2 linked regions of the Spirosoma aureum genome follow. The protein of the gene in region 1 interacts with the protein of each later gene in a pairwise test. Links are inferred from orthologs where the notes say so. Each region holds a gene or a part of one and is shown on either strand. Other genes may lie near its edges. The genes, in order: dnaA and dnaB.

The links.
Region 2: the proteins of dnaA (region 1) and dnaB interact in binary tests that used the Escherichia coli proteins (3 or more experiments, as listed by UniProt). The link is inferred for Spirosoma aureum from one-to-one orthologs.

Annotation. Positions count from the first base shown.
Region 1 is NZ_CP050063.1:1,587,096-1,602,446, forward strand. Bases 4,141-6,968 are described here. They hold dnaA (chromosomal replication initiator protein DnaA), read left to right. Parts: upstream 4,141-4,763; coding sequence 4,764-6,173; downstream 6,174-6,968. Other genes in these bases: G8759_RS06455 (methylmalonyl-CoA mutase family protein), read right to left, coding at 4,141-4,461; G8759_RS06465 (GNAT family N-acetyltransferase), read left to right, coding at 6,248-6,968. Outside these bases: G8759_RS06440 (S41 family peptidase), read left to right, coding at 1-167; G8759_RS06445 (LytR/AlgR family response regulator transcription factor), read right to left, coding at 171-932; scpA (methylmalonyl-CoA mutase), read right to left, coding at 934-3,087; more of G8759_RS06455, read right to left, coding at 3,100-4,140; more of G8759_RS06465, read left to right, coding at 6,969-7,219; G8759_RS06470 (DUF3108 domain-containing protein), read right to left, coding at 7,229-8,017; G8759_RS06475 (aminopeptidase), read right to left, coding at 8,046-9,092; G8759_RS06480 (serine hydrolase domain-containing protein), read right to left, coding at 9,215-10,792; G8759_RS06485 (LutC/YkgG family protein), read right to left, coding at 10,848-11,438; G8759_RS06490 (lactate utilization protein B), read right to left, coding at 11,431-12,819; G8759_RS06495 ((Fe-S)-binding protein), read right to left, coding at 12,831-13,571; L-rhamnose/proton symporter RhaT, read right to left, coding at 13,657-14,691; G8759_RS06505 (cysteine hydrolase), read right to left, coding at 15,009-15,351. UniProt on the Escherichia coli protein: Plays an essential in the initiation and regulation of chromosomal replication. Binds in an ATP-dependent fashion to the origin of replication (oriC) to initiate formation of the DNA replication initiation complex once per cell cycle.
Region 2 is NZ_CP050063.1:4,777,635-4,793,147, forward strand. Bases 6,843-9,832 are described here. They hold dnaB (replicative DNA helicase), read right to left. Parts: upstream 9,135-9,832; coding sequence 7,551-9,134; downstream 6,843-7,550. Other genes in these bases: rlmD (23S rRNA (uracil(1939)-C(5))-methyltransferase RlmD), read left to right, coding at 6,843-7,497; G8759_RS18880 (PhoH family protein), read left to right, coding at 9,495-9,832. Also shown: G8759_RS18835 (DUF4421 family protein), read left to right, coding at 1-1,114; G8759_RS18845 (DUF3127 domain-containing protein), read left to right, coding at 1,426-1,839; G8759_RS18855 (hypothetical protein), read left to right, coding at 2,117-2,782; G8759_RS18860 (SDR family oxidoreductase), read right to left, coding at 2,858-3,667; G8759_RS18865 (gliding motility-associated C-terminal domain-containing protein), read right to left, coding at 3,730-5,967; more of rlmD, read left to right, coding at 6,040-6,842; more of G8759_RS18880, read left to right, coding at 9,833-10,460; G8759_RS18885 (M43 family zinc metalloprotease), read left to right, coding at 10,441-11,796; G8759_RS18890 (GNAT family N-acetyltransferase), read left to right, coding at 11,903-12,355; G8759_RS18895 (ComEC/Rec2 family competence protein), read left to right, coding at 12,352-14,499; G8759_RS18900 (hypothetical protein), read right to left, coding at 14,542-15,087; G8759_RS18905 (TetR/AcrR family transcriptional regulator), read left to right, coding at 15,387-15,513. UniProt on the Escherichia coli protein: The main replicative DNA helicase, it participates in initiation and elongation during chromosome replication. Travels ahead of the DNA replisome, separating dsDNA into templates for DNA synthesis.

The sequences.
Region 1 (15,351 bases):
ACTTACGATTGGTCATTCCGATGGCCAAATCGCCCTGGACCGACACGGCTCCTATCGATCCAACGGGTATTCTGCCCGATATCAGCCTGGCTCACCTGCCTGAATCAGAGTGGCTGGACGTAGCCGTAAAGCAGCTCCAGTCTGGAAAGTTGCCTGCCAAGCCGTAATAGCTAGGCCACCAACCACCGTCGAATCTGGTCCTTTACCGTATCCCGATAGCTTGACCCAATAACCAGATCACGGCCATTAGTGAGTATTACGGAATTTCCTTCGACCGTTTTGACGTGCTTCAACTGAACCAGAAATGAACGATTAATGCGTAAAAAGCGATCAGAAGGCAGGTTTTCGGTTAGTTTGTTCATCGTAAGATTCGTGACGAGAAACCGATCTGCCAGAAAAACCTTGATGTAGTCGCCCAGGGCTTCGGCCATGATGATGTCATCGAATCGAATTTGCTCCAGCTTTTTATCCGTTTTCAGATAGATGAATTCATTCGTAAGCTCAGGCCCCGGTTGATCCGCTACGACTGGAGTGGAAAGGGGCATAATACCCACTTTCGTTTGTGGGAATCGCTCTTTGACCCGGCCGATGGCTTTCAGAAAACGGTCGAACGGAATGGGCTTGAGCAAGTAATCGGTTATACCAAAATCAAATCCGTCGAGTGCATGATTGGGATTGGCCGTTGTCAGAATTATGGCGGGATGAGGGGTCGGGTAGGCCCGCAAAAATTCAATGCCCGTCATTTCGGGCATATTGATGTCCAACAGAATAAGATCGGCCTGGAGGGCGGGCAATTGCTCAAATGCTTCAATGGCATCGTCGAATGTGGCAATTAATTGAAGCGATGGTACACGACGAACATACTTTTCGAGTAGCTCCTGCGCCAGTGGCTCGTCTTCAATAATGACGCAACGGAGATTAGCTATAACCATCTTAATTTTGATCTTTCATCAACTCGCTCAGAATCTTCTGGGCAGCAATCGAAATGACGGTTCCCGGCCCGAAAACGCCTTTAACACCCGCGTCATACAGAAACTGATAATCCTGTGCCGGAATAACACCCCCGGCAATAACCAGAATATCGTCGCGGCCAATCTTTTTCAGTTCGTCGATGAGTTGTGGCACCAATGTTTTGTGGCCCGCTGCCAGGCTCGATACGCCCACAATATGCACATCGTTTTCGGCAGCTTGTCGGGCTACTTCGGCGGGTGTCTGGAACAGCGGTCCCATATCAACATCGAAGCCCAGATCGGCGAAGCTTGTCGCAATGATCTTGGCACCCCGATCGTGGCCATCCTGCCCCATTTTGGCAACCAGAATCCGGGGCCGTCGACCGTCGAGTTCGGCGAAGCGATCACTCATCTCACGGGCTAACCGGAAGTTCTCATCATCCGATACTTCGGCCGAGTAAATACCCGATACAGCACGGATCGTGGCCTTATGGCGGCCAAATGCTTTTTCCATAGCGTCAGAAATTTCACCCAGCGTGGCGCGTTGTCGGGCGGCCTCAACAGCAAGGGTCAGTAGATTTGTTCCGGTATTCGGTAACCGGTTCCCGGCTGCTTCTGTAAGTGCTGCAAGCGCGGCTTTTACCCGATCATTGTCGCGAGTTGCCTTGACTCGTTCCAGCCGTTGAATCTGGGATTCCCGCACAGCCTGATTGTCAATGTTGAGAAGTTCGATCGGGGTGTCAGATGCAGGTTTGTAGCGATTTACGCCCACAATCACGTCTTTACCACCGTCAATCCGGGCTTGCTTCCGGGCGGCTGCTTCTTCAATGCGTAGTTTGGGCAAACCCGTTTCAATAGCTTTGGTCATGCCGCCCAATTGCTCGACTTCGTCAATCAGTGCCCAGGCCTTTTCGGCTAATTCTTTTGTTAGAAATTCAACGTAGTAAGAGCCGCCCCACGGATCGACTACACGGGTTATATCGGTTTCGTACTGGAGATAAAGCTGCGTGTTTCGGGCAATGCGGGCCGAAAAATCAGTTGGTAGGGCAATGGCCTCATCCAGTGAGTTCGTGTGTAAACTCTGCGTACCACCCAGTACGGCGGCCAGCGCTTCGATCGTTGTTCGGGCCACATTGTTGAACGGGTCCTGCTCGGTCAGGCTGTAGCCGGAGGTTTGGCAGTGAGTTCGCAGCGCCAGTGATTTTGAATTTTTAGGGTCAAACTGTTTCACTAGTTTTGCCCAGAGAAGCCTACCTGCCCGTAGTTTGGCGATCTCCATAAAGTGGTTCATGCCGATACCCCAGAAGAACGACAAACGGGGCGCAAAATCGTCGATGCCCATACCCACGCGTAACCCTGTACGAATGTATTCGAGCCCGTCTGCGAGCGTATAGGCCAGTTCGAGCTGAGCCGGTGCACCCGCTTCGTGCATATGATAGCCGCTGATACTGATGGAGTTGAATCGGGGCATATGCTGACTCGTGTACGCGAAAATATCACCAACGATTCGCATCGACGGTTCAGGCGGGTAGATGTAGGTGTTCCGGACCATAAACTCTTTCAGAATATCGTTCTGGATCGTGCCGGATAGTTTTTCGGATGGAACGCCCTGTTCTTCGGCCGCCACGATAAAAAACGCCATAATCGGTAATACGGCCCCATTCATCGTCATCGACACCGACATCTGATCGAGTGGAATCTGGTCGAACAGAATCTTCATGTCTTCCACTGAATCAATGGCTACCCCAGCTTTACCTACGTCGCCTACTACGCGTGGGTGGTCGGAATCGTAGCCCCGGTGCGTGGCCAGATCGAACGCAACCGATAAGCCTTTTTGACCGGCTGCGAGGTTTCGCCGGTAGAACGCGTTCGATTCTTCGGCGGTTGAAAAGCCTGCGTATTGCCGGATTGTCCAGGGTTGGCGGACATACATACTCGCGTATGGCCCACGCAGAAACGGCGGAATTCCAGCCGCATAATTCAGGTGTTTCGCGTCATCGATATCGTCAGCCGAAAAATGAGGTTTGAGCCTGATACCTTCAGCGGTGGGGAAGGTGTTAGGCTGTTGAGTGAGGTTTGGTGACGGCTCGCACTGAACGGGCAACTGAGTTTGTATCTTGCTGAAGTCGGGTTTCATAGATCGGTGCGTTTACTCAAATTCGGCAGCTAATCGGCGGTCGGGTAATAAACTTGCTGACGTTTCTGACGACTGATTCAGTTGATTCATGATCTCATCGGATCGAAACTTCGTGACGCCAACCAATACTTTACCAGCCCTTATTGCGTCGACTTTAGCCTGATAGGCTTGCTCAATTTCGCCGGCAATAAACCCATCGGTAAATGCTCTTTCAAATCCTCCCCGTTTTTCAACCGCCAGAAACAATGCCCACGCTGATTCGACCAGCTGCTGGGTCAGATTTTCGATGTAGTATGAACCCGCAGCCGGATCAGCGACTTTGTTTAAATAGCTTTCTTCTTTTAGCAGGATCGATATATTTCGGGCAATGCGGTCGGCAAACTCATGATCGGATGTTAAGCCTGAAACCGTATCGTAGGGATGAACAGTCAGGGCATCACAGCCGCCCATCACAGCCGCCATTGTTTCGGTTGTTGCCCGTAATAAATTGGCGTAAGGCGTAACGGCTGCGTCGTAGAACGTAGAGGTTTGGCAGTGAATAAACAACGATGACTGAACTGACCCATAAGCTGTAAGAAATCGAACCAGCAGGACACGCAGGGCACGAAGCTTGGCGATCTCCATGAAATAATGGGTGCCAACCGATACGGACAGCAGCGTTTTGGACACGAGCTGTTCAATCGTCAAGCCCAGATCAGTCAGATGGTCGTACTGGTCGGCGAGTGATGCCAGCAGAAAGGCCAGTTCCTGCGTAGCCGTCGCACCGGCATTGTGGAATAAATGGCTATTAGCGCAGATTGTTCGGAACTGAGGTGAATCAAAGGTGGCTTTCGTGACATCGGCTACCGTCTGATAACCAGCGCCAACGGGTTGGCCGGATTGTAGCCATTGTGCCATCGGATCAGTGAGTAAGCCACCCCTTAGTTGATAAGGCGCAACGGTTTTCAATGAGTCAACGAATGCCGTCGGGTCGTTGGTTTTGAAAAAAACAGGGTTGTCACTTAATTTAATTCCATTCAGCAGCCACGATAAATCAATAGCAGCCGATGGCAGGTTAAGAATAAGCGCATCGGCCCCGCGATTGATCGAATCACGTAAAATTATACTGTCAGTTCGTTCGTTGGTGATTTGTCGCTCCGGCACATTGAGCCAGCCTGGAACTTGCTTTTGTACTGCCTGTATCGTTTCGAGCGGCAGACTATTCAGATCATCGGCTGTGTAATAGGGTTCAACAACAAAACCCTCGTCAGTGGGCCAACGGAGGCTCTCATACGGAGAATTGCCAGTACTAGTGCTCTTCAGTTCTTTCTGAACCTGCATCAGCCAGGCAGACTTGTCGGCGTCCGGAAAGAGGTCACTCAAAAGTGGCTCCATTGAATAATTATAAAGTGCGTAAGTAAAAGTAGTATTTTCTCTTTTCGGGGACAAAAACGCTTTCTTATCCCCTTAGGTAACAAGTCTGTTGCATTATTCAAAGGGATTACTGTAAGTCATTGACGTTCCGTCTGAAACAATTAATTTTAGCTTAATGAATGATAGGGTAGGCGTTATGGTTCAAAAAAAACGCCATCCGGCCCGGTAGTTTCGGTCAGATTATTCCCTACATTTGTCTCCCTTTTTTGGCGACACCAACGTAACAGAAATGTACTCCCGTGAATGTAACTACCCAGACAACCATGCAGCGTGAAGTGATGACGGTATGGAATCGCTGTCTGAGCGTTATTCGGGAGATTGTACCCGAACAAAGCTTCAATACATGGTTTGAGCCAATTGTGCCCCTTCGGCTCAGCGGTAATGTACTGACGATTCAGGTCCCGAGTGAATTTTTTTACGAGTGGCTCGAAGAAAACTTCGTTCATGCCCTGCGTAAAGCGCTGGATACGGCCATTGGTCGTGATGGGCAACTGGAGTATTCAATCATCGTCGACAAAGGCAATGAGCAAAATCGCCCGTTGACGGTTAATGTGCCAACGACAAAATCACCCCAGACATCCAAACCCGACAACGTCAACCCAGACATTTTAAAAAGCCCATTCCAGCTTAAAGACCTCGATTCGCTCACACTCGACTCATATCTGAATCCCACCTATACCTTCGACAATTATGTGGAGGGAGATTGCAATCGATTGGCGCGGCAGGCTGGCTATGCCGTGGCCGAACGTCCGGGCATTACGTCGTTCAACCCGCTTATGATTCACGGGGGAGTGGGGCTTGGCAAAACACATCTGGTTCAGGCAATTGGGAACTACATCAAGAATAACAACCAGAACAAGTTTGTTCTCTATGTAACGTCGGAGAAGTTCACCAACCAGTTTCTGAATGCTATCCGTAGCGATGGGATACGCGATTTTACAGCGTTCTATATGCAGGTGGATGTGCTCGTGATTGACGATGTTCAGTTTTTACAGAAAAAAGAGAAGACGCAGGAAATTTTCTTCCATATCTTCAACCACCTCCATCAGTCTGGTAAACAGATTATCATGACCTCCGACCGTGCTCCGCGGGCACTGGATGGATTGGAAGATCGGCTGCTGTCGCGGTTTAAATGGGGGCTTTCGGCCGATCTACAGACGCCCGATCTGGAAACGCGTATTGCCATTATTCAGAAAAAACTTCAGGCTGAAGGTATTTATATCGAAGATACCGTGATTGAATATCTGGCTCATAGTGTGAATACTAACGTTCGTGAGCTAGAAGGTGTTATTGTTTCGCTGATGGCGCAGGCATCGCTGAACCGGCGCGAAATCGATCTTGAACTGGCCAAGCATACGCTTCGCAACATCGTCGTAGATTCGGAACGTGAAGTCACGATCGATTCAGTTCAGGAGACTGTTGCTGGGTTTTTTAACGTAACAATCGCCGATCTGAAGGCCAAGAGCCGCAAACGTGAACTGGTTTATCCGCGTCAGGTGGCTATGTATCTGGCCAAAGAAAAAACGGATCTGTCACTCAAATCGATCGGCTATCATTTCGGTGGGCGCGACCATAGCACCGTTATTCACGCCATTCAGACAATCAGCGATCAGGTGTCTAAAAATGCCGAAACCCGCGCTTCGATCGAAAAGCTGAAGGCGCTTTTTAAATAGGCGATTCACAGCCTATAGCAGGCGCAGTATAATCGATGAGCCAACTCTCTTCCCGCCAACCTGCTGACTCTATAATGCCAACATTTGTGCCTCGGCAGCAACTGAATGCCGCTGCCTGGGATGCCTGTGTGCTGGCATCAACACAACGAATCGTTTATGGCTATTCGTGGTATCTGGATGCTGTGTTGCCAGCTCCCGACTGGTGCTGGATGGGGTTAGTTGTATATGATGAGCGAGGAAATTATCGGGCAGTAATGCCTGTGCCACTTCGCCGGAAGCAGGTTGCCGGAATATTGCATCCGTGGGTCGTTCATCAGCCCTTTTTCTGCCAGTTCCTGTCTGTTTTTAGCCTGGATACGTCCCTTGATCCCGCTCTTTTTTTACAAGCGATTCAGAATCGGTTTCGCTATGGATCTTCATTAAGCCTGAATGTATCGAAACCACTTTCCTGTGAGGCACAAACACTTACCACACACGTACTTGACTTGTCAGTCGGTTACGACGCTGTGTTTCGTCAATATTCGTCCGATCGCCGGATAAATCTGCGTCGGGCCGAAGCCGCCAACTGGACCATTAGTGACTCATCCGATTTGAATCCGTTACTTGGGCTGTTTCGCCTGAACCATGCTGATACCATTCGGGGTGGTGTAGCTGATTGGGCGTATACGATTTTTGCCAATCTTGGGGATGAGTTAGTAAAGCGAGGATTTGGCATTTTGCGGTATGCCATGCAGGAAGGGCGCATTGAAGCGGGGGCCTTGTTTGTGCGGGAAGGCAATCGAATTATTTACCTGTTTAATGCGGCATCGGAGACAGGACGAAAAAAAAATGCCCGGACGCTACTGATCGATCAGGTCATCCGGGACTATGCAGGTCAGAAGCTCGTGTTCGATTTCGAAAGCCCGGAGAAGCAATCTATTGCAAGCTTCTATGAGAGCTTCGGCTCGACCAGAGAGTCGTTTTATTCCTTTCGATGGAGCCGACTAACGGCATTCGAGCGAGTGTTAGTTCGCTTAAGTCGTCTGGTCACGTTAAAAAAAATGTAATGCAGGCTTCTAATAATATTTCAGTTGCTGTTTCAGGCCAACATTACGTTTCAGGTCCATTACCATCGAGCCAACCCACAAATCAACCTCAACTTTAACTGGAACCTTGTTGGCGTCATCAGACACAAAAATACGGATCGATTCTTCGTCTTTAAATAATTTGTTCTGAGGTAGAACAGGGTTGAGCTTCAGGACATTAATTTTGCCAGATTTCGTTTTTATAACATCCTTCCCACGGTAACGAACCTTCATGTTGTAGACCGTATCATCGTAGAAAGCGGGCAGCTCAATGACTTGCCCATTGTTGATACGGCTAAAATCAAACGTTCGCAGGAAATAGTAACCACTAATGAAATCATGGACGTTATCAGGGACCTTAAACACATCGCGTTCGGTACGTTCTTCCGCTTTCACCGTGTTGGCTTCGTGGTTAAACGTAATGTTTTCCTCTTTGCGATAATTGTTTTCCTGAAGGTTGCTATAGAACTTTTGAGGAAGAATGGCCGAGGTGTCGATGTATGAGCGCCAGGTATCACGAATACGCGTTACGAGATCGAAAGCGCCAACCGTACGCCCGTCTACATTGACGCGATAACAGGGCCGTTCATTGACCTTGTAAACCGTTGGACTAACGTCTACAATAGCTTCGGCCGCGTTCAGAAACCCGTAGTGAACCCGGTATTCAAGATGTTCGCCCGGTCCAAAGCTGGTATTGACCACACGCCGGTAAGCGTTCAGGGTCGAAAAACCAGTTCCCAAAATGGAGATGATACCAAGGCCAATTAAGTACTTCTTCATAGGAACAACCGCCCACTTCGGGCATCGTTTATAAAGATGGATAAGTTTGTTTAAGAAAAGTCAGATACCGTTTAAAGTCTCCGCCAAATTTATGCTCAAATTCCTGCCGGAAGCGATTTTGCTGCTTTCTATAGGTCAGATAACCAATAAAATACGCATTATTCGGTAGGTTTAGTTTGTCCCAACGTCGTTTTTTTATTGAACGTATCGCGCCCTTGCTCCGTTCGTCGGTAATTGTATCCGACGAGACAACAATCTGCCGGATGGTTTGCCACTTCAATGAGTCTTTAACCGCAACAACCGTTGTAATGTTAAATGTTCGGTAAAGACTATCGAGCATTTGGGTTCCACGCAGGATGTGTTGGTCATACCGTTCATAAAACGCTTTCGTGGCCAAATAGTCACGGTAGGGCGTTGAATTTATGCCATATTTCTGAGCCAGAAAGCGCAATGCGCCGTACTCGCCCACAAAATCAGCCAGATTCTCGTTGTATTCTAAACTGTTTTTGACGAACAATGTCCCGTGTGTCAATTCGTGAATAATCAGTTCTGCCAGACTTCCAACCGGTCGGTCCAGAAAACTGGACAGGATCGGATCATTCAAAAATCCTAAAGTCGACCAGGCCGATACTTCACCTATACGCGTATCGAGGCCTTCTCGTTTCAATTCGGCAACTGTTGAATCGGCCCGATCTTTTTCGAAAAAACCTTTATACGAAAATGTGCCAATTATCGGGAAATGCCATTGTCGGGCAACAAGTTGGTAGGGTTCTGCCGCCGTAATGACCCATAGGATTGGGTTTCCATACTGGTCATAGAAGGATTCATAGCTACCTGACTTATCTAACCCAAGCGAGTCAATTGCAAAACGTTTAATTTCGCGGATAAGTTCTATTTTTCGTTTTAATGAGTCCGGATAAGTCCTATCGGCCAGAACTTCATCAACAGGCTTTGTATTCCATAAAATGCGGAGCTGACCACGGGCCTGCATCCATCCATAACTGACCAATTCCCGCTGCCATATACCAAAGACAACCAAAATCAATAGTACCCCTAACGCAATCTTTTTCCACATACAAAATCGGGGAATCCGACTACAAACATACAAGATCCAGTCGATAGTAGGCAATGGGCAGTAACAATGGGCCTTTGCCAACTGAATACTGCCCACTGTTGACTGTTTACTGCCTACTTTATTTAAGCCAGCAACCGCCCCTGCAATACAGGCCGATCATCTTTTATGGCTGAGTTGAGAATAGCCAGGCTTTTCCTGAATTCGACCTTGACCGTGTCTTTGTCGAAGTTGCAGGTTATGGTCTCGTAGTGGGCTGTTTCAATAAACCGCACAGTCAACACAAAGGTGTTGGGGTCGGTCCAGGTGCCGCTGGAAGCAATTTTGGTCTGAGTTTCGCCCGGAATCAATGTTGGTGTCAATTTTAGCGGCAGTGCAGAAAGGTCGGTTTCTTTCTCGACCCAGCGACCCATGCCGCAGTTGATGCGGTGTTCGCCCTTATCGTCCTGAATTCTGAAAATGCCGCCGTCTTTCCCAAAATTCAGTGAGACCGCTTTGACATGGAGGGCATTTTCGGCAATGTTAAACGTTTTATTGTCAATCTGCGCGATGATTGGCGAAGTCGACTGCACATTCTGTAAAGGAAGTGCCAACGACGTTAGCTTCTGTTTCAAGTCAGTCTGTGCTTTCGCATCCGCTGGCAGTGCTTTATCTTTTACGGCTCCCAGAATGTGGTTCCAGACATTGTCCAGAACGGCCTGCATATCGCCAGTTTCGCTTGTGATCGCAACAACCATATCTACTTTGGGCAGAACGATACAGTATTGTCCGTAGGCACCATCGCCCCGGTAGGCATCATTCCGACAGCGCCAGAATTGATAACCATAACCCTGTAGCCAGTCATTTTCTTCTTTTTTTCGCGATCCGCCTTTTGACTGGATTTCGAATTTGGTTGCGTCCTCAATCCAGTTGGCGGGCAGTATTTTCTTGCCATTCCAGACGCCTTTTTGCAGATAAAGCTGTCCGAATTTGGCGATGTCTTCGGTTTTGACTCTCAATCCCCATCCGCCGGTGTTAATGCCTTGTGGATTGACTTCCCAGTCTGCTCCTTCGATACCCAGCGGGTCGAAAAGGCGAGGCTTCAGATAAGCCAGCACAGTTTGGCCGGTAAGTTTCTGAACAATGGCCGACAGCATGTAGGTGGCTATGCTGTTATAAAGGAAAAATGTTCCAGGCTGATGCTCAACCGGCTGGGCCAGAAATGCTTTCGCCCAGTTCTTTTCGGCGCGAACAGCAGGCTCTTTATCATGACCGGTCGACATTGTGAGCAAGTCTTTCACACGCATAGCTGCCAGATTCTCGCTGACCGTAGCCGGAACATCGTCCGGGAAAAACTTGATGACTTTATCGTCGACCGTCAGGCGTTTTTCGGTAACGGCCATGCCAACGGCTGTTGATGTAAAGCTTTTACTCAGCGAATAGAGCGTGTGTTTGAGGTCAGGTGCATAGGGAGCCCACCAGCCTTCGGCTACTACGTTGCCATGACGCAGCACCATCATACTATGTACGTTTAGTTTCTGCGTTTCGACAGCATTGGCAAAATTCAGCAAACCTGCCGATGATATGCCCTGTGCTTCGGGCGTACTGCGGAGAAGCCTGGTTGTGCCTTTTGCCCATACCTCGCCGGGAAGCGATGAGAGGAGGCCAATACCCGCGGCACCAAAACCTAATTGTTTCAGAAAAAGCCTACGATTGAGCTGCATACGTTCTTAGATAAAAGTATGCAGCCAAAAGCCGGGCCTGAACCGATTCTCCTTTTCAGGGCAATAAAAATACGGTTAATGTTTTGGAGCCATGAGCACCAATCACCAGCGACTGTTCAATGTCGGCGGTTTTGGATGGGCCCGCAATGAACGTTCCGAATCCTGTACTGGTGTCGATAAGCCGGTAAGCTTCGTGCATGTTGCCAACGAGGTTCTTTTCTGACAATACGATCGATAGATTGAGCGTGATGAAGGGCATGGCACGGATACCGATCGCTGTTTCATCGAGCCAGATCGCTGCATTTTCGGCAACGCCAACAATGCCTTGCAGGACAATCAGATGAAGATCATCTAAAAGGCGGAGATCCTCCTGCGGGGTAAAATTGCTAATATCAAGGCCTGGAACGCGACTTAGTATCGGTAACGTAAGGTCATACTCTTCGGCCAGGAATGCACTGGCTTCCACCAATGAAGGTACCCGTATGGCCTGGCCCCCATTGGTCTGCACCATTTTCATGAACGAGTCTACCAGATTATCCACCGAAATATTGGGTGGAAAACCAATTGTTTCAGGTAAGGGCAGTAAATCGGGTTTACCCCGGCCAATAGCGGCCAGAATGGTTTCTCGGGTGGTTGGGTTAGCCATTTGTTTTCTGGTTTTGTTGAGCATACCAATCCCGGAAACTCTGCTCGGGGGGCTTAGGCATATCGCGATGAATGGCCCACGGATTCAGGCCAGGTTTGTTGGCCAGCGACGGAAATTTCTGCATGAACCAACGTCCTGCCCGACCGGCAAACCGATACAACCACGGATGACTAAATAAAACATCCATACCGGTCATTCCCACTTTTTTAGTAGACTCTACAGCTCCTGCTTCGCCCAATACCTGCCGCCATTTATACAACTGCTGATGGATGTCGATCTTAACGGGGCAAACGTTGGTGCATGAGCCGCAGAGCGTTGACGCGAAAGGTAAATCAGCATACTCTTTCATGTCGATGTTTGGGGCAAGAATGGAACCGATAGGCCCCGCAACAGCTGTATGGTAGCTATGTCCGCCACTACGCCGATACACCGGGCAGGTATTCATGCAGGCTCCACAGCGAATGCACTTCAGTGAGTTACGAAAGTCGGGGCTGGCCAACTGGCGTGTCCGACCGTTATCGACCAGCACCAGATGCATTTCCTGGCCCGGCGCGGGTTTCCGGAAATGGCTGGAATAGGTCGTTACCGCCTGACCCGTAGCCGAGCGAGCCAGCAGTCGCAGGAATACACCAAGGTGTTCGGCCTGCGGAATGACTTTTTCGATACCCATGCAGGCAATGTGAACCTTGGCCAGATGGGCACCCAGATCGGCGTTGCCTTCGTTGGTGCAGACGACAAAACCGCCTGTTTCGGCAATGGCGAAATTGACACCCGTTATGGCTACGTCGGCCAGCAGGAATTTTTGACGAAGGTGAATGCGGGCAGCTTCGGTAAGGTATTGCGGATCGGTTGCTCCGGCTTCAGTACCTAAATGGATGTGAAACAGATCGCCGATGTGTTTCTTTTTGAGGTGAATGGCGGGCAGAACAATATGGCTCGGCGGCTCATTACGAAGCTGCACAATCCGCTCGCCCAAATCCGTGTCGATAACCTCAATTCCTTCTTTGATCAGGAAAGGGTTCAAATGACACTCTTCGGTGAGCATGGACTTACTCTTGACGATCTTGGTAGCCTTATGCTTCCGCATAATATCCAGCACGATCTGATTGTGTTCGTCGCCGTTGGCTGCCCAGTGAACAATAATGCCGTTTTGTCGGGCATTTTCTTCCAGCTGGATCAGGTAATCGTCTAACTTCGAGAGCGTATGCGCCTTTATTTGCGAGGCTTGTTCGCGCAATTGCTCCCACTCAGGCAGCGATTGAGCGGCCCGGTCGCGCTTGCTGCGCACAAACCAGAGTGTTTCATTATGCCAGTCCGTATTTTCCTCGTCACGCAGGAAAGCCTCAGCGGCTTTGGCGTGTTTGGGAGATGCAGTATCCATTCGTTTGTTATTTAATTCCCTGATGTCAGAATTTCGGCAATGTGCATCACGCGTACCGGACTTTTCTGACGACGTAAAACACCTTCTAACTGCATCAGGCACGACATGTCGCCACCTGTAATCACTTCAGCGCCATGACGGAGGTGATCAGCGACGCGATCTTTCCCCATCTTGGATGACAACGCTTCTTCAAACACGCAGAATGTGCCACCGAAGCCACAGCATTCGTCAGGCTGAGAGAGTGGTACGAGGTCGAGGCCATCCACCAGATTCAGCAAGTGTTCGGGTTTCGAAAACTTGGGCGCGACCAGTTCTGACATTGACGACAATTTCAGACCCCGCTGGCCGTGGCAACTGGTATGTAACCCCACCCGATGCGGGAAACGCGCTTTGGGCAATTCTTCGACTTTCAGAACATCCGTCAGAAATTCGCAGAGTTCATAAACATTGTTGCGTAGCCGGGTTGCTTCGGCGGGTTGTTCGTCGGAATGAAGGTGTTCTTTTAAATGCAGGACACAACTGCCGGAAGGCCCGACAACAACGTCGCAATCAGCGAAATTGCGGATAAAATTTTTGTCGCAACCGGCCGATAAGCTCTGGAAGCCAGAGTTGGCCATTGGCTGGCCGCAGCAGGTCTGTTCCATTGGAAACACAACTTTAACACCGAGTGATTCGAGCAAGCGTAGTGTGGCAATGCCCACATTCGGATAAAACTGATCGACGTAACAGGGAATAAATAAGCCTACGTTCATCTTTTACATGAAATCACCTACGAAAATAACGAAATACGGCGCACAAACGAGCCTATTTCTGTCAATAAACTCAACGACAGGCTCCTTAAGCCTGGGTTCCCAGACCGATTAATACGGTCGACAGAACAATCAGTAGTAAACCAGCAAACACCACACTATAGGTTCGGCGGCTGGCTCCCCGCCATTCCCAAAGCACTAATCCCCAGAGTGTGCTGAAGGTAATAATAAAGGCCATGTGCATTGTCCAGCCCGCAAACCGAATGCCATCGGGCAGGTAGTTATCGCCCATGCCGTAGAAGAAAAACTGAAAATACCAGGTCGTTCCGGCGAGCATTGCCCAGATGTAGTTGCGAAGCAGCGGTGTCTGACTATCCGTATAATCACCGAACGACCGATTTCGGCGGTTTAGAATCATACACCAGATGAAATTGGTCGTAAAGCCACCGAACATCAGCACCGGATAAATGGCATTGTTTTGCCAGAGCGGGTCGGTTCCGTTCGTAACGGCCATTTTTGCAATCGGTTTCCCTGCTGTGAGCGCAAAAGCGAAACAGGCACTCAGAATGCCCGAAATGGTAGCGACGATAATCCCTTTTTTAAGGTTAAATTCAGCAACGGTGGCTTTTTGTTGCGCCGGGTTAAGTTCCCGCTCTTTCAATACACCCGCCCAGCCACAAACGGCAATGCCCACTAAGCATAACGCAACTCCGCCCAAAGTGTAATGGCCCGTACTGGTGTAGAGAAGCATATCTATTTTTCCGTCCCAGATGGGGGGTACGAGTGTGCCAAACGCCGAACAATAACCCAGTGCTACGGCCATACCCAGAGAGATACCCAGATACCGCATCGTCAGGCCGAAGGTTAATCCGCCAATACCCCAGAGAACGCCAAAAAAGTAGGTCCAGAAGAGCGTATTGCTATCGGCCGATGTAATACTCGGAACAAGCCCATGTACGGTTATACTACCCATTACCCAGGGCACAATGATCCATGATGCCACCCCGCCGACAATCCAGGCACTCTCCCACGACCATTGCTTAACGTTACGGAAGGGCAAATAAAAACTGCCGGAAGCAAACCCGCCGACAGCATGATAAAAAACTCCCAAAATGGCATTCATAGAAAAACGGTTTAGGAAAATGTCAGGCGGATCAACCGCCCACCGGTCAGGGAAAATGACAGTAACTTGTAAAGATGATACGTAATGACGAGAGAACTTTCCTGCTCTTTCCTGCCGTGTTCAGAAACAGAACGTTTTACGCGCCTTCTCTGATAAGAATCTGAGGGTGTATGCCTACTCATTGACTGGAATAGCGGCTCTTACCTAAGAGTGGCGAACAGGAATAGTTCATGAATTTACTAAAAATAACGCGACTGGAGCCAATTGCTCTATCGGCGTCAGTCGCGTTTTCTGGAAATGTAGGATTTCAAACAGAATCAGGCCGAGTAGCCCCGTGTTTCTACTTCCTGAACAGCTTCACCTGTCAGTTCATCTAAAAACTGATCGTGGGTCATGGGTTTAGAAAACATCGGGAAGTTTTTGGCGCAGGCAAATTTTTGTTCTTCTTCGCTAAGTGTGGCGGTACAGTCGGTAAGCGTCACGACTTCAAAGCCTTTTTCGTAACCAGATCGCATGGTCGATTCCACACAACAATTGGTAAGAAAACCACCCAGCGCAATCGTTTCGATGCCTTTACTCCGAAGAATAAAGTCAAGATTGGTACTGGCGAACGCATCAAGACCGCGCTTGCCTTCCAGCACAATATCACCGGGTTGTGGG
Region 2 (15,513 bases), 3.2 Mb from region 1 along the record:
TCCAAAGGCTGGAATAAAGCAACGTGCAACTTTCTGCCAAAACTGGAGCGTGTGGACAGGGCTGTTGCTGATCAGCCTGGCCAACCCAGTAACTGTTTATGGACAGGGGCTTCGCTTGCTAGGCATTCCATTGGATACCCTGCTGAAGACTAAAATACCACGAGTCAATCCAGCTTATATTACGACCTATTACGGGCGTTTACATCTGTATCTGATCAGTGACCGGCAGGATTACGCCCTGCGATTAAGAGGATCAGACCATTTCATACTTTATAAACCGAACCTGGCCTGGACGCTAGGCATGGGATTCGACTACAAATGGGCAGGGACTGAATTGACGATTAAGTTGCCCTTTCTGGGCTATAATACGGCTCAGAAAGGAAAGACAAAGCCTTTTGGAATTAGCCTTAACATTAATAACCGGCGGCTCTGGATAGCAGGTCAGTACCAGTTTTATCGGGGTTTCTATATGGCTAATCCTCATTTATTAGAGCCCGACTGGTTGGCCAATCACTCGATGTATCCCTACCGAAATGATCTGAAAAGCCAGACACTCACTAGTCATGTCCAGTATTTGTTTAATCCTTTGCAGATATCCATTCCGGCCAGCCTCCTTCAGCGGGAGGGACAGCGACAGGCAGCGGGTTCATGGGTTATTGGGAGCTTTTTAACATATCAACGGATTCATGCTGATTCCGCTTTGGTCCCCCTTGCTCTCCTGACCGACTTTCAAAACACCTCTTCTTTACAGGGCGTTAGTTCATGGGCGCTAGGGGTGGATGGCGGCTATATGCAGACAGTTGTACTGGGCAAGTACTACTTTATCAACATGAGCCTACGCCCTGGTTTATCGATTCTGGTGACTCAAACTAAGTTTACCAATCAATCGCCCCAAACTCATCTGGGTCTGGGCTGGCAGGGTCTGGCTTCTTTAACATTGGGCTATAGCACAGACAGGTATTACGGGGGTATCTATGCCTCAGCGGCTTGGCTCAATCGAGCCTTCAGGAATGAGTTTCTACGTACAGATACGGACTACATACGGTTAGTTGCTGGCAAGCGGCTACGCTACAGACCTAAAGGGATGATCAAGAAACTACCAGGGATGCAATAAAGGAAATACATTGTCTTACCCACTAATTAAAAAAGCACTTACCGTTGCTTGTAAGTGCTTCATATTGAATCGATTATGTGACCACGGGGAGACTCGAACTCCCATGCCTTGCAGCACCACCCCCTCAAGATGGCGTGTCTACCAGTTTCACCACGTGGCCATTTCCTGATTGCGGGTGCAAACATAGTAGTTTGATTTTATGGATCCAAATTGTCTTGTTTTTCTTTTCATATTTTCTTGAAAACTGCCCTCAAAGTGGCCAAAATTTTGTACTTTTAGTCCTTGAAATAACGTTTTAAAGTTTACAAAGCATGGCGCTCGAACTAATAGGAAAACTTATAAAAGTATTGCCCGAAGTGACTGGACAAGGCAAAAATGGTGCATGGAATAAACAGGAGTTTGTGATTGAAACACTTGATAGCCAGTACCCTAAAAAAGTGTGTCTGACAGCCTGGGGCGATAAGGCAAATGACCTGAAACAGTTTGCCGATGGCGACACGTTGAAAGCAACATTTAGTGCCGAGTCGCGTGAATATAATGACCGCTGGTACACTGAACTTCGTGCCTTTCGGATTGAAGTGGCTGAAGGCGATAGCGGTTATTCGGCACCAGCACCAGCACGATCGGCGCAACCCCAGACTTCGCGCCCGGCTGCTCAGAGCCAACCAGCTGCAATGCCTTTCAACACAACATTTGACGATGAAAGCAATGATTTGCCTTTCTGATGCTAACAATCACTAAAGTAAAAAGGAGGACAGAAATTGAAATCAATTTCTGTCCTCCTTTTTACTTTAGTGATTCGGCTGGGATTCGAACCCAGGACCCATACATTAAAAGTGTATTGCTCTACCAGCTGAGCTACCAAATCTTGGATGATAAGCGATATATGATAAGGGGTATGTTTATCAAACGCGGTGCAAAATTATAGCCTTATTTCGTTCAATGCAAGCCTTTATCCTTAAAATAAGCCTATTTTTTTGTCTAATGGCTGGTTGCTTGCCGATGAAAGCCGCCCAGGTTGACCCAATTCGGCGGGCCGATTCGCTGTTTGCCGCTGGGTCTCAGGCTGATGCTGCAAAATTATATGAGACGGCAATGGCAGAGGGAAAATCAGCCACAGATGGTATGTTGCTTAAACTGGCCAGCGCCTATGAACACCAGAACGACATACCTCACCTTCTTTATTACCTTCAGGTCTATTTTGACCGTCACCCCGATGATGCCGTGCTACACCGTATGAACGAAGTGGCCCGTGCTAACAATCTCAATGGATATGAAACGGACGACCTCAATTATTTTTATTTGTTCTATAAAAAGTACGGTATCTATTTCCTTCTCTTTTTGCTAATTCCGGCAGGGTACGCATTTGGCGTACTACTCGTTAAATTGTTTCGAAAGGAAACAATTCCAGTTCGGCAGAAATGGGTTTTACTGCTGTATCTAATCGGTTTATTACTCTTTGTAAACCTGCCGGAAGGTGTTCAGTCAGGAATAACAAGCCATGATCGTGTCTTGCTTCGTACGGATCCATCGGCAGCAGCACCCGTCGCCGAAATTATTGGACGTGGCCATAAAGTAAACATCATTGGTAGCCAGGATATTTACCTTCGGGTGTTCTGGCACAATGAATTATACTACATCCGACGCGATAATGTCTGGGTTATCTAGAAATGATAGAATGATTAAATGATTGAGTGGTTGAATGAGTCGTGTGTAATTCCATTCAATCATTCAACCACTCAATCATTTCTTAAGAGGAGAGTCTTTCTCTTTGGCCAGCGTATTGAACACGAGTTTGTCAGCAAGGGCGGGCAGCCATTTGTTAATGAAAACAGTCAATTTCCCCTGCGTTGTCAGGATGAGTTCGCGTTTACGTGATTTTACGGCCCGCAGTATGTAGTCGGCACACTCTTCTGCACTCATCATATTGCTTTCGTCACGCATGGTTTCGCCCTTTGCCTGGCCGTGGGCATCGAGGGCTGAAACACGAATGTTAGATGCAGTGAAGCCAGGACAGGCTGTTAAAACGTGAACTCCTGTATGCAATAACTCCGTCCGTACAGCCTCTAAAAAACCATTCATCGCGAATTTTGAGGCTGAATAACCACTTCGCACGGGAAGTCCGCGGTAACCGGCAATAGACGATATACCAACGATTGAGCCCTTGGTTTTCAGAATATGAGGGAGTGCATAACGAGTGGCATAAACGGTGCCCATAAAGTTAATGTCCATCACTTTCTGGATCACTGCAGGATCGGTGTCAATCAGCATGGAGCGCATTGAAATGCCTGCATTATTGATGAGTATGTCCAGTCTTCCGAATCGGGCAATGGTTTGTTCAATTAGCTGTTGAACATCGGCTTCCCGGCTAACATCGGCAATGAGCGAAAGGACTGTGATACCTGCCTGTTGCAAGTCAGTACTAACTTCCTGAAGTGCTTCCGCTTTACGGGCACAGATAACAATACGGGCCCCTTCGCGGCCAAACGCAAACGCAAGCGCACGGCCAATTCCCGACGATGCCCCTGTAATGAGAACTACTTTATCCTTCATAATCGTGGATGCGAAGATAAGGGAATTCAGTAAAAGGGTACGTATGATAATCAGTTGCCCTCTTACCGAATTAGCGTTACAGGACCTTTAAACGTTCGGGTCGTGGTTTGGATGAGGTAATAATAGGTCCCTGCCGGATCATTCGTGCCGAGCCAGCGAAATTTAGGATCACTGGAGGTAAAGACCGTCCGTCCATAACGGTTCGAGATTTCAACCTTATTAAACTGCTCAGCACAGGAATTTTCGGGCAGACCATTCACGGCAAAAAAATCATTGTAACCATCGCCATTGGGCGTAAAAACGTTCGGTACTTTAATGTCGGCAGCCACTGATGGATCTTTTACGTGAAAGATGACCGTTGTGGTGTCGGTATGTTTAGGCTGACAGGATCGGTCGTCGGCTATAAAATCAACCACAAACGTAGCTTCCGACTTACCGGCCATCAGTTCGCAGGTGGGTTTCCAGCCGAATAAGGATTGGAGAGCCACGGGTCCGGTTTTGTCGGTAAAGTTCATGCCCATGGCTTTGTAGTCAAATCCCCGGCCGACCGCCGATAGCCGGATCGTGTCGCGGTCGGGATCATCGCCAATAACCGTGAAGGCGCTACCCACTGAATCTTTGGGGCCAACGGTTAGTTCGACTACCTGTTGCGAGAGCGTTGTGCGAACGGTTGGCGGCTTACTGGGTAATCCAGTGGCCGCTAAATTGACCGATACGGTGTCGCGCAGGTTGCGATTACAGCGGGTATCGGTTACAATAAAATCCACGATGTATTCGGAACGGGTAGCATCGGTGCAGGATGGTTTCCAGGTAAACGGTTGGGCGACTTTGCCAACCCCCGTTGCCGAACCAAATGTCATTCCTGCCTGTGCCAGCGTAAAGCCACGCCCAACGGCCTGAATCGTGATATTGTCGTTGTCGATGTCGTTGCCAAATGCGGTAAAGGTTAATGACGATCCAACCGTGGCATTTCCTTTGTTACTGGGTAAGTCCGTAGTAGCAACCGGTTTATTGTTCGGGGAAGGAATAATGTTCAGCCGGATGCTTATTGTATCGCTCAACCCTTGTGGGCACCCTTCATCGGTGGCCCGAATCAATAGCGTAAAGGGCTGGCCATTTCCACCAACACAACGCCCAAAACAGAATTTGGTTCGTAAGGTATCGCTCGTACTTCGGGTAAACAAGTCGCCAGGAGCCAGGGTGAGGCCGGGCAGCGATCCACTCATATTAATAATCCGAATGCGTTGGTTGGGATTTGGATCGGTAACATACAGGTCAAGACAATTGGTATCTTTTTCGGCAATTGTTAACACGGTGCCCTGTGTATAGAACTTTGCCTGTCCTTCCGGCCTGAAGAGTAACTTTGGCGGATCGTTTTTAGGACAATCTACCACCAATACCTGATAGTCACGCCGGACGCGCCCAATCCGAACTCCTTTTCGAAATTCATCCACCTGCACCGAAAACACATGGAGCCCCACGCGATTGGGCGTTACGGTCAAGAGCCCGGTGCGCGCATTGACCTGTAGTGGCTGGGTACCAGGGATTTCATTTGCAACCGAAACGCCCGCGATCCAGGTAACGGGCGGGTAGGGCCCCGGATAGAAAATAGGATTATTAAGCTGGTTTAACGCACCAGGGTTAGGCGTGCCACGGTTGCTAAATCCATTGAAAGGGGTTACAATGGTATAGCTCAGACTGTCACCATCCGCGTCCTTGGCACTAAAGTCAAGGCTAAACGGCTGACCAATGCAGGCATAATCCCCTTTAGGAACGGTAAAAACAGGGGATGAATTTTTGGTTGACAGGGCAGGAAATTCCAAATAAAATGTTGACCCTGCATCGCCGGGATTTTGCAAATTAACAATGCTGCTGTTGCGGCAGCATCGTTCCCAGGATAAGTAATACCCACCCGGATCGTTAAACACATTCGGATCAAGATTGATATCCAGCGTGTGCCGTATAAGCCGGGTTCGCAGCATCGCCGTCTGACAGCTGTTATTGGTGTAAGGAACATATTCACTGCTCACCCGATTGAGTGGCACGAATCCAATAAGTTCGTTCGTTCGTTTCGAAAAAACACCGACCGATACGCGCCCATCATCGGCTCCCTGGTCGCCATTCACATCATCAAAATAAAGATTTAAATTAATTCGGTGAGAATAGGCGCTCTGCGGACCGAGATAACGCAGTTCTAATTCACCTCCAACGATATGCGTAGCGCGTACAACCCCACTGACAATCAGCAATAAACTGATTATCCCCATCATCAACAAGCGTCTACGGTATAGATGCACCATAAAAGGAATTGGTTAGGTAAAGTAAGACCGTCCGGAAACGGCTGCTTAAATTAGCGGTTTTTTAGGAGACTTATGCGTAGAAGGAGTCATAAAGCCCCCGAACGGTTGTACGCGGTTTTGGTCGATGCCGTTGCAGCCGAGGGCAAATGTATTGTACGTACCGAAGAGGGCGTAATTTTCGTAGAAAATCCAACGGGCGGGCCAGGCGTAGCTCCCGGCGACGTGGTTGACCTCCGAATCACGAACAAAAAAAAGCAATACAGGGAAGCTGTTGCTGAGCGTATACACGAATTTTCGGCGGTCAGAACGCAACCTTTTTGTGAACATTTTGGTACGTGTGGCGGGTGTAAATGGCAGCATATTCGATACGATGAACAATTGCGGTTCAAACACCAGCAGGTTGTCGATCATTTGACACGAATTGGTAAAGTGCAATTGCCCGACATTCGCCCGATAATGGCGGCTGAACCGACTCAATATTACCGCAATAAACTTGAATTTACGTGCGCCGAAGGCCGATGGATAACACAGGCCGAACTGGGTACCAGCCAGCCTGTCGACCCCAGAGCAATTGGGTTTCATGTGCCGGGTAGGTTCGATAAAGTACTGCCGATCAATCACTGTTATCTGCAACCCGATCCGTCGAATGCCATCCGGCTGGCAGTTGCCGACTATGTGAACCGGCATGATTTAACTTTATATAACCTGAAAGTACATACGGGCTTTCTTCGGACTCTTATCATTAGAACAGCTTCCTCCGGTCAGCTCATGGTGACGGTGCAGGTTGCACAGGATGAGCCGGAAATACTGAACGGATTGCTGACATTCCTGCAAACTACTTTCCCGCAGATCACGTCGTTGAACTACATCATCAACACCAAGAAAAACGATAGCTATCAGGACCAGGAGGTCATTAATTGGGGTGGTAAACCCTATATTGAAGAGTTAATGGATGCGGGTAGTGGTCTTGGCGGAGAGCCGCAACCATTGACCTTTCGGGTTGGACCCAAATCGTTTTACCAGACCAATGCGCAACAAGCGTTTAATCTCTATAAAGTTGCCCGCGACTGGGCGGGGCTGACGGGGCGCGAACGGGTTTATGATCTATATACCGGTACGGGAACAATCGCCTTGTTCGTTGCCCGACAGGCGCAGCATGTGATCGGTGTCGAATACGTCGAAGCCTCCGTAGTTGATGCCCGTGTCAACGCCGACGTAAATGGGATCACCAACACGACGTTTGTTGCAGGTGATATGCGTGACATTTTGACGGATGGTTTCTTTGATCAGCATGGTCGTCCGGAAGTAGTGATCACTGATCCACCCCGAGCGGGCATGGATGAAGCTGTTACCCGTCAACTGCTAAAAGCGGCTCCTGAGCGTATTGTATATGTCAGTTGTAATACGGCAACCCAAGCGCGTGATCTTGGAATTCTGGACGAAGGGTATCGGGTTGCCGATGTGCAGCCAGTCGATATGTTTCCGCATACCCACCACGTAGAAAATGTAGCTCTATTGGTGAAACGATAACCCAAACCTATAAGGTCTTTATGACCTTATAGGTTTAAAAAGACCTCATCGATTTAAAATGGCGTTTCCTGGCTTGGATCGGCATTACCGAAGTTGGATCGGTCGTTTGCCTTGCTTTTGAAGACATTACCCATGGGTGGTGAATCGAAACTACTCAATCCGTTTGTATCCGGACTGAATCCCTGAGTGGGAACGGGTTCAAAATACGAATCCAGATCACAGAATTTGGTGAACTTGTTAATAAACCGGAGCTGGATTGTATCGAGCGAACCACTTCGGTTTTTAGCGATGATTACTTCGCCGATACCAGCGGTTGAATTGCCGTTTTCATCCTGCGTAATGTTATAATATTCAGGACGGTAGAGGAAGCAGACCATGTCGGCATCCTGCTCGATTGATCCTGATTCCCGAAGGTCAGAAAGCTGTGGTTTCTTATCGCCACCGCGCGTTTCAACGGCCCGGCTCAACTGCGACAGCGCAATAACCGGCACGTTCAGTTCTTTCGCCAGGTTTTTAAGTGCCCGTGAGATCGACGCAATTTCCTGTTCGCGGTTGCCACCACCCCGCCCCGACGTATCGCCCGACATCAGCTGAAGGTAATCGATAACGACCATCTGAATGTCGTGCTGCGCTTTCAGACGACGGCATTTTGCCCGCAATTCCAGAATGGATAGGGCAGGGGTATCATCAATGAAAATGGGCGCTTCGGTCAGCCGTTGAATTTTGTGGTGTAATTGCGTCCATTCGTGGGGGGCCAGCGTTCCTTTTCTGATTTTTTCGGAATCGATCTCGGCTTCGGCCGAAATAAGACGATTAACCAACTGGACCGACGACATCTCCAGCGAGAATATGGCAACTGGTTTACCATGATCGACAGCCGCATTCCGGAGCGCCGAAACCACAAACGCAGTTTTACCCATGGCTGGCCTGGCCGCCAGAATGATCAATTCAGTGGGTTGCCAGCCCGACGTTACCCGGTCCAGATTCGTAAAGCCTGATGGTACGCCGGTTAGCCCTTCCTGGTTTTTCTTGGTTTCCAGTTCATTTAAGGCCATCCGGACAATGGTACTCATGTCGGCGTAATTCTTCTTGATGTTCGATTCCGAAATCTTGAAGAGCGATTGCTCCGTGCGGTCGAGGAGTTCAAACACATCAGTTGTATCCTCGTAGGCATCGCGCAGAATCGTAGACGACATCGCGATCAGCGCCCGTTTCAGCGCCTGTTCTGAAATGACCCGGGCGTGATATTCAATATTAGCCGCCGAATTGACCCGGAATGTTAATTCAGCGACAAACCCACCGCCCCCAACAATTTCAATCTCTCCTGTTTTGCGAAGCTGATTGGTAACCGTCAGCAGATCGATCGGATCAGAGTTGCCGAATAGGGTCAGAATCGCGTTATAAATACGCTGATGAGACTCTTTATAGAATGTTTCAGGCTTAAGAATATCAACGACCGATGAGAGGGCATCTTTTTCGATCATTAACGCACCCAACACCGCTTCTTCAAGATCGAGCGCTTGTGGCGGCAGTTTACCAAGTCCCGTATCGAGCCAGTGATTGCCTGCTTGCTGACGGCCTCCGGCAAAGGCCGAGGGTTTGCGAAGGTGTTGGTTAGGGCGTGCGTTATTTTCCATCTCTTACTGCAAGTTTACGCATTCATCCCTGCATAAGGCAAGCCCTGGTTGACTGTTGTTTCGTTCATATAAGCCACGATTTGCCCGTAACATTCTGGTAATGTTGGCACTACCAGCCTGAAAAAAAAATACTTTTTTTGCGCAACGGTAGAGGGGCATTTTCGCGTATAGGATATGAAAAACGGCAGGAGGCTGAGTGTCAGCAAGGTAGCAATTTCTTCACACAAATGCATCCATTTTTATCCACAGGGCGCACTCGGTAAGAAATTAGTATATACGAATAATTTTTTGGCGAAATGTGTTGTAGAAGAAGAGAAATCGCTTACTTTTCGGAATCACATTTTAAACGCTAACTATCGTTTGGTCGAAAAAGTCATCACCCTCGACAATGTCTCGCTCATCGACTTTCTGGGTGTAGAGAACCACAACATTAAAGAAGTGGCTGCTGCGTTCCCTATGAGCAAAATCATTTCACGCGGTAACGAAATCCGGATCAAAGGCACTACGCCCGAGATAACCCGCATCAGTGATATTCTGGATTCGCTGATGGAACATTATCAAAAGTACGGCAAAATCACTCAGGAAAACGTGCAGAACTACATCAGTCATAGCGGTCAGCCTCTTGGTAGTAACGGGGGAATACTGCCAGCGCTGCCTGATGATGATGAAGTGCTCGTTTATGGCAATCGTGGCGTCGTCGTACGTGCAAGAACCGATAATCAGAAACGTCTTGTTGAAGCGGCCGAGAAGTACGATCTGGTATTTGCCATCGGTCCGGCCGGTACAGGTAAAACCTACACCGCTGTAGCCATTGCGGTCAGGGCGCTCAAAAATAAGGAAGTAAAGAAAATCATCATTACGCGCCCCGCCGTTGAAGCAGGCGAAAACCTGGGCTTTTTGCCGGGTGATCTGAAGGAAAAGATAGACCCCTACCTGCGGCCTATTTATGATGCACTCGATGATATGATTCCGGCTGAAAAGCTGAAGTTTTATACCGAAAATCGAATCATCGAAATCGCTCCACTGGCCTACATGCGTGGCCGAACGCTCAACAATGCGTTTATTCTGCTCGATGAAGCGCAGAACACGACGCCGATGCAGATGAAGATGTTTCTGACCCGGATGGGTCCATCGTCGAAGGCAATCATCACCGGCGACCGATCACAGATTGACCTGCCCAATCGGCAGAAATCAGGACTAATTGAATCTGTTGAGATTCTGAAATCGATAAAGGAAATCGCTTTCGTCGAACTTGACGGTCGCGATGTTGTGCGGCATCGGCTTGTGCGGGAAATTATCACAGCATATGAAAAAGCAGGGCAATAGCCTGACGAACACGTTTCTAAGAACCGACTGGCTATGGCTGGCCGGTTCTTTTATGTACTTTCTGATGTCGCCAGCGTTGGCACAGACACCAGGAGACTCGGATCTAAAGCGGTGTGGCACCAGCGATTATGAAAAAATGGTTTTGCAGGTTCGAAACCCGAACCGACTTCAGCAAATTAATGAACTGAACCGCCGAATTCAGGAAGCAGAAACGAACGGTAGTTCGCTTCGACAGGCTGCCGATGAGACGGTTTACCGGATTCCAATTGTTGTTCATGTGGTGCATAGTAATGCATCCGGCCAGATTGGCGGGGCCAACAATCCGAATATTTCCGATGAGCAGATTGCCTCGCAAATTCAGGTTCTTAACGAAGATTATCGTCGTAAAGAAGGCACGAACGGCTTTAATTCGAGCACGATAGGAGCCGATGCTAAAATTGAATTTTTCCTCGCAACGACTGACCCGAATGGTCAGCCAACGACGGGAATTACCCGACATTATTACGCCCAGAAATCATCGTTTGATATCTTTTCGGATGATGTACTCCTTTCGCAGATTGCTTACTGGCCAAGTGACCGCTATTTGAACATCTGGGTGACAACCTTACAAAACAACTACCTGGGCTATACCCAGTTTCCGACGGCGGCCGATACGATCAAGGGCTTACCTGGTGATTCGAATGAGTTTGTGGATGGCTCGATGATTGATTATCGGTATTTTGGCCGAAAAATAGGTACAGTAACCAGTTCTACTTACTCATTGGGCCGTACGGCAACCCATGAAATCGGCCACTGGCTGGGGTTGATTCATACCTGGGGAGATGGCGATGGTTGTGCCGAAGACTACGTAGCCGATACCCCTCCAACAAAATCACCGAATCAAACGACACAATGCCGAACAACGTTTTCGACCTGTGTGAATGGTAAACAGACCCGTGATCTGACCGAAGATTACATGGATTATTCACCGGATGCGTGCATGAATCTGTTTACGAAGGGGCAGGTCGATCGGATGAGGGCCGTGTTGCAGTTCAGCCCGCGCCGGGTAAAACTTCTCCGGTCTGTGGCAGCTCTGCCTGAAACAGAAACATTGACCATTAACCTGTATCCGAACCCGGCAGCGTCTGATCCGACTGTAGATGTGCAGTTAAAGGGATTTCAATCGTTTTCGGTTGAACTTTTTGACATGAGTGGCCGGCAGTTACGTGCACTTAATTACGCCGATGCACCCAGTACGCGCGTAACTATTCCCATCGGTGGATTAACGACTGGATTGTATGTCGTACGGGTCAAGACGGGTAGTGAATCCTCCAGCAAACGGTTACTGATTCAGTAGAAAGATTGCCTGAGCAATGGTTTAAAGCTTATTTCGAGCACTGAACTATCAGAATAAATCGTATACTTGGCAACCGTAACCCGAAAAATTACAACACTGGCAAGTTATGATAGCTGTTTTACCAATATCAAATCCTAAGGAGCTGGAAATTGCTTTTTCCATACGACGAACCGTTTTTGTTGAGGAGCAAAAGGTGCGATCTGAGGAGGAATATGACGAATTTGAATCAACCAGTACACATTTTCTGGCTCGCGCCGATGGTGAACCCTGCGGTACTGCCCGCTGGAGACGCACATCTAACGGTGTTAAGTTAGAGCGTTTCGCCGTTCTTCAGGCGTTTCGGGGGCAGGGCGTTGGCAAGGCGCTTGTTCGGGCCGTCCTTGATGATGTATTTAGCCAACAGCCCGAACCAATCGAACGTATTTACCTGCATGCCCAGTTAACCGCCATGCCTCTTTATACGGGTTTTGGGTTTGTACCCGTTGGGCCGATGTTCGAAGAGGCTGGTATTCAGCACTATAAAATGGTGTTACCCGGTTCAGCCTATACGAAAGAATGAACGGTCTGGGCACACGAGGCCAACCATTTGTTCGGTATGCGGCAGGGTTGATTTCAGGGATTGTTCTGTATGTGCAATTCCCGGATTTCTTTTTTATTCCGTTGCTGGCTATAGTTCTGGGAACAGGGCTATTCGGTTGGGCATTTCTCCGCCATTCGAATCAGACTATAAAGCCCATCCAGATCAAGCAAGGCCTTGGAGGGTTGTTAATACTTAACGCCTTGGGTTGGTCTATTGCCTACCTGCATACGGACAGCAATCGTTCCGATAATAGTATTCATCTCCGTGAATCATTACGCGCTTATGTAGGTGTAGTCGCATCGCAACCTGAAGAACGAGCCAGAACATACCGCGTTGAGCTGGAAATGACTAAGGGCGAATGGGCTGTTAAGACGGGTCGTGACCACTGGCAATCGATCAGCGGTCGGGTTATCGTGTACCTCGATAAAGCTGGCCAGCGGATGCCCCGTTATGGAGAAATATGGCTTGTTTCGGGCTCACCCCGGCCAATCGATCCTCCACTTAACCCCGGTGAGTTTAATTACAAACGCTACCTTAGCTACCGGAACATCTATCATCAGCAGTACCTGCGCCCTTATCAACGAACGGTTGTGGGTAATGATCCCCCTAATCCGGTAACAAAACTGGCTACTGTTGTTAATCGTTGGGCCGACAGCGTTTTTACTCAACAAGTTGGCTCCCGCGCTGAATACGGTATTGTTAATGCCATGATTCTGGGCATTCGCGACGATCTGGACGCGGATTTGTATCGGGCTTATTCAGCGGCTGGGGCAGTTCATATTTTGTCGGTGTCAGGATTGCACGTCGGCATTCTCTTTGCCGTTCTGACTTACATCCTGAGCTTTCTGATTAAACGACCAAGGGGAAAAATCATAATGGCAGTACTGCAATTGGTGATTTTGTGGTTCTATGCCCTCGTTACAGGATTTTCACCACCCGTACTTCGGTCGGCGGGTATGTTTACGCTGCTCATACTGGCTAATGCGCTCGGTCGGCAACAGCAACTAATGAATACGCTAGGTGCATCGGCTTTTTTTATCCTATGTTTCGATCCTTATGCCTTGTTCTCCGCCGGTTTTCAACTGTCCTATCTGGCAGTGGCAGGAATTGGTGCCTGGCAATCATCACTAAACCAATTGTTTACATTTCGTAATAAATGGTTGAATCGACTTTGGGAGCTAACGACAGTGGCTATCGTGGCGCAACTCGTTACCTTTCCGCTCGGAGTGTTCTATTTTCACCAGTTTCCGACTTATTTTCTGGTGGCAAATCCGGTCGTAATTATCATGTCGGAGATTTTATTGCCACTGGCTATGGCAACGCTGGCGTTTAGCTGGGTGCCTTATCTGGCTGATTGGTTGGGCTGGCTTTTGCAGAAAACGGCCTGGCTTTTAAACTATGCCGTAACACAAACCGGTCAGCTTCCTGGAGCGGCCTGGGATGGTTTATGGCTGACACCAGTAGCAATGCTGCTTACCTATGCCGTACTATTGTGTGGTGTTGCACTGGTCATGACTCGTCATCGAGCCTTTTTGTGGGCTACATGCATGAGTGCATTACTACTTTCCGGTGCAATGCTCTGGAGTGACTATGAGCAGGCTCACCAGCAACGACTCGCCGTTCATTTTCTGCCTCATCGAACAGCAGTTAGCCTGACTTCTGGCCACGAAAGTACGCTGCTGACCGACCTCGATTCGGCTGACACTCGCTCGTTTGATTTCTACCTTAGGAATACATTCGGCCAATGGGGCGTTTCGCGACTTAATCGGGCTTCTGCACAATACAGTCGTTTCAACTCGTCAGGATCGAAACGAGTTTCCACGTTTTACCAGACCAGCGAGTACGCTTTATGGGTCTGGCAGGGAAAAACGCTTTTACTGGTCAATAAACTGACGGGCCGAAACCGATGGCGATTGCCTGCGGTTATCGATTACCTGATTATCCGCCGAAACGCGCTGCACGATTGGAATCAACTGAATGGACGGGTAGTGGCCCGGCACATTATTTTTGATGATTCGAACAAAACACCGCTGACTGACAGACTATTGACTGAAGCCCGGCCGCGTGGAATTAGCTGTTACTCCGTACGTCAGATGGGAGCGTATGTTAGAGAATTAGAGTGATAGCGTGTAAACAGAAGTGATACACGATCACTCCATTTATCACTAGTTTACCGCCTTAGTTAGCGAATCTTTCTTTGGCGCTGGTGGACGGAACCCCCCAATTTCCTTCTTCATGTCTTCTTTTTTAGACTGATAGAGAGCCCATTGATCGTTGGTTAGGATTGGATGAAGTTTATCCTCTTTTTCTTCGTTCATCATCAGCATCATATCCTGAATCTGTTTGATCGTTTCGGGAGATGGGCGTCCTCCACCCGTGCCAACGATATCTTTAATGGCGTCCTGCTGTTGGCTGGCGTATTCGTTATTCAGGGATTTAACGGCTTTTAGCTGGTCTTTGGATAAAGACAGGTTTTCTTTCAACCACTTCGTTTCTTTATTGGCCATATCCCCGGCTATATTGGGAATTGAAGCCCGTGGAGGAGAACTGGGCATATTTTGTCCCATACCGCCACCCATCCGGCCGCCATACCCACCGCCGTATCCACCACCATAGCCCCCATACTGACCAAAGCTCTGCTGGCCAAAGAGTAGGCCAGCACTCAGGCATATACTAGAAATCAATGTGGTTAAACGAATTCGGAATTTCATGATGATTGTTTGCTAAACAAGTACAGTTATTGAAATACGAAGTTCGGTAAAAATTAAAAGAATTGTACAACAAGTGAACGAATGGTTCCTGCCAACTCTGGAAATAGGCCAATAAAAACCAGTAAGATTGCTTGTGAATCGTCAAATAGGGGACAGACAGAGTATGAAGCAGGTAAAAAAAGTTTATCCAAATGCGAGAAGCTTCGCCTGCCCATTTGCCAGGTAATAAACCAGAAAAGCCTTTAATTTAACGGAAATAAGCCAAAACTTTTCTCGCAAACAGTCCGTTAGCCAAGTATATGGAAACGCTCGAAAAAATCCGTAAGGCGTACACCGAGTACGTACTGGAAAATGGAAAACAACCCACCTCCGTCTTTCAGTTTGCCAGGAAACTAAAGCTGGCCGAGGCTGACTTTTATAACGACT